DNA from 3 places in the Shewanella sp. SP2S2-4 genome. Region 1 is predicted to be linked to each of the others. Evidence: riboswitches for the same ligand, from Rfam matches in the RefSeq annotation. Region 1 holds a riboswitch; each other region holds the start of a gene.
What was found. Region 1 has a riboswitch for lysine ahead of Q4Q54_RS19780 (Na+/H+ antiporter NhaC family protein). Riboswitches for the same ligand answer to the same signal wherever they lie in the genome.
Positions count from the first base shown of each region.

Region 2: it holds a riboswitch for lysine, as region 1 does, so the genes downstream of both, Q4Q54_RS06745 (Na+/H+ antiporter NhaC family protein) here and Q4Q54_RS19780 (Na+/H+ antiporter NhaC family protein) in region 1, are expected to answer to the same signal.
Region 3: it holds a riboswitch for lysine, as region 1 does, so the genes downstream of both, lysC (lysine-sensitive aspartokinase 3) here and Q4Q54_RS19780 (Na+/H+ antiporter NhaC family protein) in region 1, are expected to answer to the same signal.

Region 1 covers NZ_JAUOER010000032.1:53,008-57,492, forward strand. Annotated here, with positions in the region: gene Q4Q54_RS19770 (electron transfer flavoprotein subunit beta/FixA family protein) at 168-917, shown strand; gene Q4Q54_RS19775 (electron transfer flavoprotein subunit alpha/FixB family protein) at 918-1,844, shown strand; lysine riboswitch at 1,940-2,136, shown strand; gene Q4Q54_RS19780 (Na+/H+ antiporter NhaC family protein) at 2,216-3,784, shown strand; gene Q4Q54_RS19785 (M3 family metallopeptidase) at 3,929-4,485, opposite strand, start outside.
Region 2 covers NZ_JAUOER010000006.1:30,073-34,557, reverse strand. Annotated here, with positions in the region: gene Q4Q54_RS06755 (LysR substrate-binding domain-containing protein) at 1-866, opposite strand, end outside; gene Q4Q54_RS06750 (dienelactone hydrolase family protein) at 1,091-2,071, shown strand; lysine riboswitch at 2,212-2,383, shown strand; gene Q4Q54_RS06745 (Na+/H+ antiporter NhaC family protein) at 2,467-4,047, shown strand.
Region 3 covers NZ_JAUOER010000001.1:417,788-422,272, forward strand. Annotated here, with positions in the region: gene Q4Q54_RS01855 (M14 family metallopeptidase) at 1-7, opposite strand, end outside; gene lysC (lysine-sensitive aspartokinase 3) at 9-1,364, opposite strand; lysine riboswitch at 1,515-1,689, opposite strand; gene Q4Q54_RS01865 (DUF3293 domain-containing protein) at 1,791-2,225, opposite strand; gene arcA (two-component system response regulator ArcA) at 2,814-3,530, shown strand; gene Q4Q54_RS01875 (S9 family peptidase) at 3,864-4,485, opposite strand, start outside.

The DNA.
Region 1 (4,485 bases):
TACTCAAATAAGTGTCCAAAAAAGTAGCCGTTGCGCGGATTAAAAAATGCAAACAGGCGTTTGACTTTGGTTGACGTTAACGTTAACAGGACGTAAAGTTGCTCTATCCTGCATTGGTATTAACCAATGTTTTGTCCATGTACATGAAAGTGTAGGAAGGAAACCCTATGAAAGTATTGGTGCCCGTTAAGCGCGTTGTTGATGCCAATGTGAAGGTCAGGGTCAAAGCTGACAATACAAGTGTTGACACTGCAAACCTAAAAATGGCGTTGAACCCTTTTTGTGAAATCGCAGTAGAAGAAGCGGTTCGTTTAAAAGAAGCGGGTAGCGCTACTGAAGTGGTTGTTGTCAGTATTGGTAATAAAGCCGTTCAAGAACAATTACGTACTGCGCTCGCATTAGGTGCAGACCGTGCGATTCATATCGATACTGAAGACGAACTGGTGCCAGTATCTATCGCCAAATTGCTCAAAGCGGTACAAGACAAAGAACAAGCTGAACTGGTGATTTTTGGTAAGCAATCTATCGATGGCGATAACAATCAAACCGGTCAAATGTTCGCAGCGCTGATGGATATGCCACAGGCGACCTTTGCTTCTGAAATCAAATTAGAAGGTCATTCTGTGCAAGTCGCTCGCGAAGTTGACGGCGGTATGCAAACCTTACTTATGCCGCTGCCTGCGGTTGTGACTGCCGATCTACGTTTGAACGAACCTCGTTATGCTTCACTGCCTAACATTATGAAAGCCAAGCGTAAGCCATTAGAAGTCTTTACTGTGGCCGACTTAGGCGTGACATTAAAGAGTCACCAAACGGTTGTGAAGGTCACTCCGCCAGCAGAACGTAAAGCAGGCATAATGGTAGCGTCGGTAGCTGAGCTAGTTGAAAAGTTAAAAAATGAAGCGAAGGTGATCTAAATGGCCATTTTAGTATTAGCTGAACATGATAATGCCGCACTGAAACTCGATACGGCAAAAATCGTCACTGCCGCCCGCGCCATTGGCGATGAAGTGCATGTATTGGTTGCGGGTCACCAATGTGGCGCGGTTGTCCAAGCTGCACAGGCACTACAAGGCGTTAGCCAAGTGCTCGTTGCCGATGCCAGCGTGTATGAAGCGCATTTAGCGGAAAATTTTGCCAAATTGCTGGTGGACTTAGCCCCTAACTATAGCCACATTCTGGCTTCGGCTTCGAGCTTAGGTAAGGACACGCTTCCGCGCGTGGCGGCATTATTAGATGTTGCGCAAATCTCTGAAGTCATTACCGTCGTTAGTGCGGACACTTTTGTGCGCCCTGTGTATGCGGGCAACGCCTTAGCGACAGTGCAAAGCCATGATGCTATCAAAGTGATGACAGTGCGCGCCAGTGCCTTTGATGCTGCGCCAGAAGGTAACAGCGCGGCTGTGACGACACTCGATAAAGTGTTTGAAGCGAGAACTCAGTTTGTTTCTCAATCTTTGACGGTATCAGCTCGTCCAGAATTAGGTAATGCTGGCATTATCGTATCTGGCGGCCGAGGCATGGGCAGTGGTGAAAACTTCGGCATGTTAGAGCAGCTTGCTGACAAGCTCGGTGCTGCGGTTGGCGCATCTCGCGCAGCCGTTGACGCGGGTTTTGTGCCTAACGATTTACAAGTGGGTCAAACTGGTAAGATTGTGGCGCCTAATCTCTATATTGCAGTGGGTATTTCTGGCGCGATTCAACATTTAGCGGGTATGAAAGACGCGAAAGTTATCGTTGCTATCAACAAAGACGCTGAAGCGCCTATTTTCCAAGTTGCCGATTATGGCTTAGTTGCGGACTTATTTGAGGCGGTTCCTGAGCTGATCACAAGTCTCGGTTGATTTAATCTGTGATCTAGGTCACATTAAGTGGCTTTGCGGTAGCATCTGCTAAGCCGCTTATGTTTTTATGTGCCTCACGCCCGCGTACGGGCGTTCTTAGAAGTAGAGGCGCGCCAAATATTAGTAGTGATCAGTAGGGTGATTCCGTTGATCGATTGCGAAAGGATTTGGTGCCGAAGTGGTTCGATTTATCACGATCAACTGCTGGGGTTGCACTTAATAGGTGCAACACTGCCATAGTATTTTCCGATACGGATGTTGGAAATAGTTACTATGGAGCGCTACTGATAGGACAGGTGACCTTGGGTATCTATTGCCTTTCCCCACCAGTTCAGTCGCCCTCCATTCGTATTTAACGAAGATAATAATCAATGACTGTTATGAATTATGCCGATTCGGCACTTTCCTTGCTGCCGCCTGCGGTGGCTATTGTGTTGGCGATCTTAACTCGCCGTGTACTGCTTTCTTTGGGGTTAGGGATTTTAATTGGTGCTTTATTACTCAATCAATTTTCACCTGTAGCGACGGGTGAATTTGTATTTAATGGCGTTAAAGGACTTTTTTGGACGGGCGAAGGCCTTAATTCGTGGAACTTATATATTCTCGGTTTCTTAATTGTACTGGGAATGATCACAGCGTTAATTACCGTCAGTGGCAGCGCGCGGGCTTTTGCCGATTGGGCGCGTTTACATATACGTAATAAACGTGACGCTAAACTATTAACCATGTTTTTAGGTTGTGTGGTTTTTATTGACGACTATTTCAATAGCTTAGTCGTAGGTTCGGTCGCTAGACCTGTTACCGACCGTTATTATATTTCCCGCGCTAAGTTAGCTTATTTATTAGATTCGACTGCTGCTCCTGTGTGCGTTATTTCTCCTGTATCAAGTTGGGGCGCCTATATTATTGCGCTTATTGGTGGAATATTAACGGCCCACGGTTTTGCTGATACGGGTCATTTGAGTATTTTTATTCAAATGATCCCAATGAATTTCTACGCAATCTTCTCTTTGTTATTATTACTTTTCGTAGTTTTTATGGGATTAGATGTTGGGCCAATGCGCGAGCATGAACTCAATGCCCAACGTGGTAATTTATACGATGAGTCAAAGGGATTACCGCCAGGGGCGAATGCGGATTTACCCGAAGCCGAAACCGGTAAGATCTTAGGCTTATTCCTGCCAATTACTGTGCTGGTATTTGCGACCCTGTATTTTATGATCAACAGTGGCGCTCAAGTACTTGCCGCTGAAGGGATTGAATTTAATATTATTTCAGCGTTTGAGAAAACCGATGTCAGTTCATCCCTTTTCTTTGGTGCATTAATCGGTTTAGCGATTTCGCTGATATTGAATTTAGTCCAAGGCGTTGAGAAATCAATGATAGTCAAAGGCATAGTGCAGGGCGCTCGCTCTATGCTGCCAGCGATTTATATCCTGTTATTTGCTTGGACTATCGCAGGCGTGATTGGCCAGCTCGAAACTGGTAAGTTTATGGCGAGTCTCGCGACGGGCAATATTCCGTTCGCGTTTTTGCCAGCGCTTATGTTTGTGTTAGCGGGTATTACTGCGTTCTCAACCGGTACTAGCTGGGGCACGTTCGGTATCATGTTGCCGATTGCTGCGGATATGGCGATGGGAAGTCACACTGGCATGATGTTACCTATGCTTGCCTCTGTGCTGGCGGGCGCGGTATTTGGCGATCACTGTTCACCGATTTCCGATACCACGATTTTGTCGTCTACGGGTGCGAGTTGTCACCATATCGACCATGTGGTCACTCAGCTACCGTATGCATTGATTGCGGCGTTTATTAGCTTAACGGGTTATATCGTACTTGGATTTACTGAGTCAGTTGTGGCTGGTTTAGTGGCCTGTAGTGTGGTGTTTGTGGTTAGCATCATAGTGCTTAAAATCAAATCTAAAGGCGCAATTAGCTAAACCTTAATTGAAACCTTGCACGGCAAAGGTTCACTACGAATAAGTCAAAATAAATCAGCCAGCATTATGCTGGCTGATTTTTTTGGTTAAGGCTGAGTTTGTCTTTATCTCTAGCCTATCGCATTAAGGCTACCAACTCTTAGCTTAGCGTGCTTGATCTAGCCCGCGGCGTTTTAGCAATCCTTGTGTCGTTGGCTCTTGTCCACGGAAGTTTTTGTAGGCTTCCATTGGCGCAATACTGTTGCCCACTTCACGAATGGTTCTGCGGTATTTCATGCCGATTTCACGATTGAGCCCGCCTTGGGTTTGCACATAGGCAAAGGCATCCGCCGCTAAAATCTCACTCCACATATACGCGTAATAACTTGCCGAGTAACCACCGGGGAAGGCGTGGGCAAAGTAGGTCGATTTATAGCGTGGCGGCACGGCGCTGATGTTTAAGCCGTGCTTTTTCAGTGCATTGGCTTCAAAGGTGGCGACATCTTGCAACTGTGCATCTGGGCTTAATGAATGCCATTCCATGTCTACGAGCGCCGCAGCCATATATTCTAACGTATCGAAACCTTGGTTAAAGCTGCCTGATTTCAACAGTTTTTGCAGCAGTTCATCGGGAATGGGTTTGCCCGTTTCATAGTGTTTAGCGTAGTTGGCCAACACTTTGGGATGGGCCGCCCAGTCTTCTTCGAAGGTTGATGGGAATT
Region 2 (4,485 bases), on a different contig from region 1:
ATAATCACTTTGTACTTAGTCGGTAAATGGCGCCGCCTTGGGTAAACCACGTAAACGGGCATCTGTTGCAGCGGTTTCCAATCGGGTAAGAGTTGAATGAGCTTGCCGCTTTGAAATTCATCACTGAGTAAATACGTGGCCACATAGCCTATGCCTCGCCCGGCAATCACGGCATTACGCACGGCTTCGGCTAAGTCGACACGGTAATTGCCCGCGACATTGACGGTTTGCTCAATGTCATCCTTAGCAAAACTCCAGCGATCATAATTACGGCTTTTACTTTGATAGATAACACAATTGTGCTGAGCTAACTCCCGTGGATGGTGTGGCACGCCGTGCTTGAGCAAATAATCGGGGGAGGCGACCACCACAAAGTTAGTCTCGGCGAGATGCTGGGCGATATAGCCTTCGTTCAGCTGTTCATGGTTAGTGATCCACAGATCGAGACCTTCTTCTAGCATATCGGCCTTATGGTCGAACAGGCTTAGCTCAAATCGTAATTCGGGATATTTTTCCTGCAACACTTCCAGCGCGGGGATGATGTGTAAGGTGCCAAAGGATTGGGAAGAACCGAGGCGAATCGTGCCGCTAATGTCGTCACGGGCATCCAGCATCATGGCATCGGCATTTTGCGTTGCTTCAAACACTTGCTCACAATAACGCGCAAATTGCTGGCCCGCATCAGTTAACACTAAGGTGCGCGTGGTGCGTTGCACTAACAGCAAGTTCAGCTCAGCTTCCAACGCGCCAATTTGCTTGCTGACATAGGAGGTCGAGGTTTTTAACTTAGCTGCCGCTTGGGTAAAACTGCCACTGGTCACCAGAGTGTGAAATATCACCATCTGACTAGCTCTATGTTGTATCACGCCAAGCCCTCTAGAATCTAAATCGCTATTTTAAGCTAGCCTAGCCTTAACCGACAGCCGTTTGTGCCAATCGTGTGTTATTTCAAACCAAGCTTACAAAACAGCACACGTTAAAGTCAGTTGCCCTAAGTGCGATACTTCCTTTACTCTTGAGTTAAATCTTAATACCCACAAGCTAGGGAAGACGGTTACCTGTGGTTAGCTTGTTCAACGGAGGAATATCGATGACACAGCAAGACAAGCAAGCCGTAGCAGAAACAAGCCAGATGAGTGTTCAGAAAGTACAACCGATACCGCAGGAAGCCTTTGACTGGTATGACGAATATGCCCACGGCATTATCGACCGCCGTGAGTTTATGGGGCGGCTCGCAGGACTGGTGGCGCTAGGGTTTACCCTGACAACGCTCACGGGCGCACTCATGCCGAACTATGCCCTTGCCGAACAAGTGTCCTTTAACGACCCGAGTATTCAAGCCAGCTATGTTAAATTTCCCTCGCCCAATGGTTACGGTGAAGGGCGTGGCTACTTAGTGATACCCAATGAATTATTGCTCGCGGGCAGTGCCGCTGGTGAGCCCAAGACTTTAGATCCCACTAAAAAAGCCGCCGTGGTATTAGTGGTGCACGAGAACCGTGGCCTAAATCCCTATATCGAAGATGTGGCTCGACGATTAGCGGCGCAGGGTTATATCGCCTTCGCCCCCGATGCACTTTATTCCCTTGGTGGTTATCCCGGCAATGATGATGCGGGCCGCGCCATGCAAAGCAGTTTAGACAGAGCCAAAATCGAGCAGGACTTTATTGCCGCCGCGCAGTTTTTAAAATCCCATCCCCAGAGCAATGGCAAACTCGGTGCCGTGGGTTTTTGCTTTGGCGGCTATATCGTCAATATGCTGGCCGCGACGATTCCCGATGAACTCAATGCTGGCGTACCTTTCTATGGCACGCCAGCAGCTGCAGAGCTGCGTAGCCGCGTGAAAGGGCCGCTAATGTTGCAGTTTGCTGGATTGGATCAGCGGGTTAATGACACTTGGGCCGAGTACGAAACTCAGCTAAAAACCAATAAAGCCGATTATGTCGCCTATCTTTACCCGAATGTGAATCACGGTTTCCATAACGACTCTACAGGACGATACGATAAAGCCACCGCCGAGTTGGCATGGACAAGAACCTTAGATTTTTTTGGTAAACATATACTCGTATAAGCCCATTTTGCACTATTGCAACGCTTGGAAAGCTGATGTTTCTTCCGTTGCCAAATTGTAGGGGACTCGTTGTTTTATACGCGAGTGGGATCAAAATACTTGCTATCAGTTCCCATCTCGCTAGAATGCCCGCTCGAATACCTTTAAGTAGAGGCGCGCTGCCTATGACTACTTGTGCGGAGGGTGATGCCGCAGATGTACAAGGAAAGGAGTCAGCGCCGAAGTAGCCAGGTCATCAAACCGAGCTGCTGGTTTTGCATCAAATAGGTGCAAGACTGCCATAGTCATCCACTATGGAGCGCTACCTGAAGGGGCGGGGGAGTATAACCTCCCCATAGGTTTTGTTTCTTTATCCTCTCGGTAGATCTCCACCCGTTTTTGGGTGAAAAGAGATCATGGACATTAGTCATTTTGCTGACTCCGGTTGGTCAGTGCTTCCCCCTTTGTTAGCCGTCGCCTTGGCGATCATCACTCGCCGCGTACTGTTATCCCTTGGCGTAGGGATTGTGGCCGGCAGTTTGTTACTCAATCAGTTTTCTCCCCTTGATTCATTGCACTATATGTTCAATACCGTGCTGAAGATTTTTTGGGTCGATGGCGCACTTAATCGCGACAATATCAATATGTTGCTATTTATGTTGCTGCTTGGCGGACTCATTAGTCTGATGACGGTTTCCGGCGCCACCCGCGCCTTTGCCGAGTGGGCGGCTAAGCGCGCTAAGACCCGTCGCGGCGCAAAAGGCTTAACAGGCGTGATGGTGTTTGCGTTTTTTATTGACGACTTTTTTCATAGTTTGTCGGTTGGCGCCATTTGCCGTCCGGTGACCGATCGCTTTCAAATCTCCCGCGCCAAACTGGCTTATCTGTTAGATTCTACCGCCGCGCCCGTGTGCGTGCTGATGCCAATCTCTTCTTGGGGCGCTTATATTATCGCGCTTATCGGTGGCATTATGGCCGCCCACGGCATCACAGAGCAAAGCCCAATCTCAGCCTTTGTTGAGATGATCCCGATGAATCTGTATGCCGTGTTTACCCTGTTAATGGTGCTGGTGGTGATCGCGTTTCAAATGGATATCGGCCCGATGCGTAAGCATGAAGCATGGGCGCTGGAGGGGAAGCTTTGGGATCCGTCTAAGGCACGTCCAATCGGCTTAGATATGGAAAGCCCTGAAGAAAGTAACGGTGGCATGATCGATATGGTATTGCCGATCCTAACCCTCACAGGCGCGACCGTGTATTTTATGATTTCTTCTGGTGCGGCAGTGTTGGATGAAAAAGGGCTGCCATTTAGCGTACTTGGCTCCTTTGAAAACACCAATGTGGGCTCCTCGCTAGTGTATGGCGCCCTGTGCAGCTTGGCGGTGTCAATTCTGCTTGCGCTGCGGTTAAAATTGGGCGCTAAAAATTGGCTTAAAGCCGCGCCGCAAGGCGTGATGGCCATGCTACCTGCGATCAATATCTTGCTATTTGCATGGGCGATTGGCGCGGTTGTCCGCGATGTTGAGACAGGCAAATATCTGGCCTCCCTTGCCAACGGTAACTTGCCAATTGAAGTGTTGCCTGCGGTGGTGTTTGTGTTGTCCTGCGCCATGGCATTTGCCACCGGAACCAGTTGGGGCACCTTTGGTATTATGTTGCCACTGGCTGGTGACATGGCCGCAGCCAGCGATATCGCGTTAATGCTGCCTATGCTTGCCGCAGTGCTCGCAGGTTCAGTGTTTGGCGATCATAGCTCGCCGATTTCGAGTACCAGTATTTTGTCGGCTACGGGTGCAGGCTGCCACCATATTAACCATGTGATGACCCTGCTACCCTATGCGTTAGCTATCGCCTTTGGTGCCACCTTAGGCTATTTGGCCATGGGGATTATGCATTCAACCTTAGCCGGATTCGCCGTAAGCGCCCTGTGGTTTGTGCTCTTCACTGCCTATCATCTGCGTAAAACGAAAAATCAGCCTCTATTAGCCACGGCATAAGGCACTTTTATACGCTATCAACCAGGGGCCCACGGGCCCCTTCGTTTTTTGTGGGCTTGAGTAAGCCTGCATCCATTCAAGTAAATGTATGTAAGTCATCACTTAACTATCTAATTTGTAATGCTAAAGTTATAGACAAGTGTACGCTATGTCGCTATCTTAGGTTTTTAACAAGGATGAGCTTTAATCGCGTACTCGCGATTCGAGTCACTTGCATCAGGACGATGTGTCTTTTCTCTTTCTTAGATACCCAACTCCTCCTGTAAATTGGTGAATATGCTTTGGCACTTATGCTTGTTGCCACAGTGCTTATTGGCATTGTGCTCAATGTTCAGCAGTGGGCGTTTTGAGCTGGTGCAACCTTGTTTTGAGTGATGGCTTGGCTGACAGATGTTGGCGAAGTGCGGTAGCAATGGGGAAGCTTTGTCGGTTCACAAT
Region 3 (4,485 bases), on a different contig from region 1:
GCGGCATATTAAGCGCCTTCGAACAGATTTTGATGCAGCGATTTCACCACTTGCGCCGCTTCCGATTCTGCCACTAACACACACAGATTATGTGGGCTGGCGCCTTGGCAAATCATCCGCACATTGTGTGGTTCTAACACTTCAAACACACGGCGACAAATACCCGGCGTGGTCGCAATGCGGTTACCGATAATCGCCACTAAGGCTAATCCATCTTCGACGCGCACCCGGCAATGCTGTGATAATTCTTGCAACAATGCCTCACTCAACAAACCTTGGCCACTTGAATCTGAGCCAGTTTTATCGAGGGTTAGAGACACGTTCACTTCTGAGGTGGTAATTAAATCCACACTGATCTTATGTCGCGCCAATGTCGCAAAGGTTTCCGCTAAAAAGCCCTGCGCATGCAGCATTTGCAAACTGTGAAGATTTAACAGGGTTTGGTCGCGGCGCAAAGCCACAGCGCGAAATACGGGCGCATCTTCCACTTGATGACGGATCCAAGTTCCGCCCTTTTCAGGCTCTTTACTTGAACCCACAAACACTTGAATTTGTTGACGGACAGCAGGAAGAATGGTCGCAGGATGCAATACCTTGGCACCAAAGGTGGCCATCTCGGCGGCTTCATTAAAACTGATTTCGGCAATCGGAAAGGCATTGGGCGCAAGACGCGGATCCGTTGTATAAATCCCCGCTACATCGGTCCAAATCTCGACCGCTGAGGCGCGTAACGCTTCGGCTAACAACGCAGCAGAATAATCACTACCGCCGCGACCTAACGTGGTCGTTTGACCTGCTTCATCGGCACCGATAAAGCCTTGTGTGACAATCACTTGTTCCGCTAACAGTGGCTGTAGATAATCACGAGCTAAAGTCGCAATCTGCTCAACCTGAGGTTCCGCGCGGCCAAAGTGGCTGTCGGTACGTAATACTCGGCGTACATCGAAGGCGCTGGAGTTAACACCTTTCTCGCGGATGACTGCTGAAAACAACGCCGAAGAACATTGCTCACCGAGGGACAACAACTCATCCATGGTCGCTTTGCTGCGTTGCGATGCGAGCGCGTCACTCAATACTGACATGCGACTCAATAATTTATCTAATGCGGCGGCCACATCGTTAGGACGACCGAGCTTATCTAAAATCGCATATTGAATTTGGGCAATTTGTTTTAATCGCTGTAATCGACCATCGTCGTTAATCGATTCTTGGGTCAATTCCACTAACAGATTGGTCACGCCACTCGAAGCGCTGACCACGACTAAACGGCAATGAGGATTAGCTAACACTATGTCGGCACAGCGATTCATAGCGTTATAGTCGGCGACTGAGGTGCCACCAAATTTTGCGACAACGAGGGACATTAGCGCACCTCCGTGAAACACGTAGGGCAAGAAATAAACGCAGATTGAATAAAATATTGATTAACTAACATGATCACACTCCGAACTAACTTCGTTCGAAGAGCCTGGTGCTCAATGATAACGCACCCCAAAAGAAGGGAAACAGCAATCGTCACCAGAAGCTCTCCACCAATTACAGGTGACAATCGTCAGGATTCAGCCTGATCGACCGACATAAATATGCAACAACCATATCTATGCCTCGGCGTTAATCTCCCTCATCAGTCATCGCTGGAGTTTGTGCTCCTCTGACCGACTACCTAGTTAACGCTCCTCTTCTGTTCCTTTCCTAGGGAAAGGGACGAAAAAAGTAGCAATAAACCCCTAATGAAGTCAATGCTAATTTCATAACAAATGAATAATTTAAATAAAATCTTTTGAAAACAACTAAGTGCTTAAATCGGGCAACTCGTATACCAGCTGCACATAATCACTAAATTTGCCTAAACACACTTCATCATGTCCGGCCAAAGTGCAAGGCACTAAGCTCACCTCCCCTTGTTCGACTACATAAATCGCGTACTGATTAAATTTCTTCCCCAATTGCAACGCCATCGTTCTATCGATAAACACGGCCCAGCTTTTTTCCATGTGGGATAAATCCGGCGCCGCGCCCACTAAAGCACGATAGAGACTGCCGAGTAATTCAATTTCACGGAGAAGTTGGCGATCGAGTAAACGGTTTTGACTGGGAGAAAGCAGCTTTGAAGCGGGATTATGAGCGGTAATAACAGCAAAGGAAAAATCATAGGATAATGCTTGAGTCAGCAAAAATAACGGCGCTTGGTAACATTGCCACAAATCTTGAGTCGTATTGTCCATTGGTAGTCTAATCGAAAAATGAACCCAAGCTAGTGTAGCAGAGTGATTGTAAAATCCAAAGAGGCGTGAACTGGCTCACAGGAATGGCAAATACATTAGTTATACTAATCAATAGCTAAAGTAAATATCATGGTAAAAACCCCGACTCACCTAAAATTTGTTAACATTTCATTTGTTAACAAATGACTAAAACGAGTACAATGTACGTACTGGTGAGTTGAAACAGATTGAGCAAGATGCTTATCGTTCAATACAGTTTGTTACATATATCGCTTTAAGTAACGTGAACTGACCGGGCATCTGTTTAAAATGTGTTCTACATTTGATTTGTCTTTTAAACATTTAAAAAAAACAATAGTTAAGGAACTTATTCTAACTATTGCTTATCGAAGTTGGTACTGATTACGTTTTCTCGTATTACACTTAAACGTGCACTTAATCTACATCCAGATATAGATGTCACCGTAAAGATTTTCCTTTTGAGCACAAAGCAGTTCAAGGAAGTATCAACGCTTTTATGAATATAAGAGCCCGAAGTAAGTTGCTCTTATTGGTTAGTATAAACTGATTAAAATTTAGGTAAATAATATGCAAAATCCGCACATTCTGATCGTTGAAGATGAAGCCGTTACCCGTAACACGCTGAGAAGTATTTTCGAGGCAGAAGGGTATGTGGTAACTGAGGCCAATGATGGCGCAGAAATGCATAAGGCTATGCAGGAAAACAAAATTAACTTGGTCGTTATGGACATTAACTTGCCAGGCAAGAATGGCCTGTTGTTGGCACGTGAACTACGTGAAATCAACAACATCGGTCTGATCTTCCTGACAGGTCGTGACAACGAAGTCGACAAAATCCTTGGACTTGAAATTGGCGCGGACGATTATATTACCAAGCCGTTCAACCCACGTGAATTGACGATTCGTGCTCGTAACCTTCTGACTCGCGTCAACAGCGCTGGTGCCGAAGTCGAAGAAAAGAGCTCAGTAGAATACTATCGCTTCAACGATTGGAGCTTAGAGATCAACAGCCGTTCATTAGTGAGCCCGCAGGGTGAGTCTTACAAACTGCCACGTAGCGAATTCCGCGCTATGCTGCACTTTGTTGAAAACCCAGGCAAAATTTTGACTCGTGCCGATCTACTGATGAAAATGACTGGCCGTGAACTTAAGCCACACGATCGTACTGTAGACGTGACTATCCGTCGTATCCGCAAGCATTTCGAAAGCTTGCCAGATACGCCAGAAATCATCGCGACTATTCACGGTGAAGGCTATCGCTTTTGCGGTAACTTAGAAGGCTAATTGCCCGCTAAGCGACACTCGCATTAGCAACAGGATTGATTCGATAAGCATCAATTCACAAAAAACCAGATCCTAGGATCTGGTTTTTTTATGTCTAAAATTTAGCGAATCAGATTAATAGGCGACGCTTACAGAGTTAAGAGTCAGACTGATGGCAAAGCCGATGTCCAAAATAGAGACGAAAATATTCTTATAAAACAGAAGTATAATTATAAAACAAGCTCCACCTATCAGCGCTAATGAGAGCGAGTGATGTAAGAGCTAAACAAGGAGCGAGCCTACAACGTATGGCATACGCAAGCAGGCCCGCTCTCTATCTCGCGCTACTTAGCGCTACTTAGCGCTTTTCAGCTGTCTATCGAGGAAATCTGCCAGTGAGCGATATAAGTGATTACGCACTTTCTCGCCACGCATCGAATGTTTAGATCCAGGATAATCGATCATCTGGAACAACTTGCCTTCATCCTGCAGTGCTTTATAAACCCGAGTGCTGTTTTCAAACAAAACGTTATCATCGGCCATACCGTGATACATCAACAGACCCGATTGATAGTTTTTCACATAGGGAAACACGCTGCTGGCTTCATAACCCTTTTCATTCCCCTCGGGATGAGCTAAATAACGCTCAGTATAATGGGTGTCATATAAGCGCCAGTCGGTGACAGGAGCCCCCGAAATCGCGGCTTTAAAGTAATCGGGCGCCTTAAATAGACTCATCAAGGCCATGTAACCGCCGTAACTGTGGCCGTAAATTGCCACATTATCGGCATCGACAAATAGCAGACTGCGTAAATAGTCCACTCCCACTTTTTGATCCTTGACTTCAGCTTCACCCAAGTGACGGTAAATCACTTGCTCAAACTTTGTGCCCCTGTGGGCGCTGCCGCGGTTATCCAACTGGAACACCACATACCCTTGTTGCACCAGATACTGGGTCAAGTAGTCCTGCTCACTC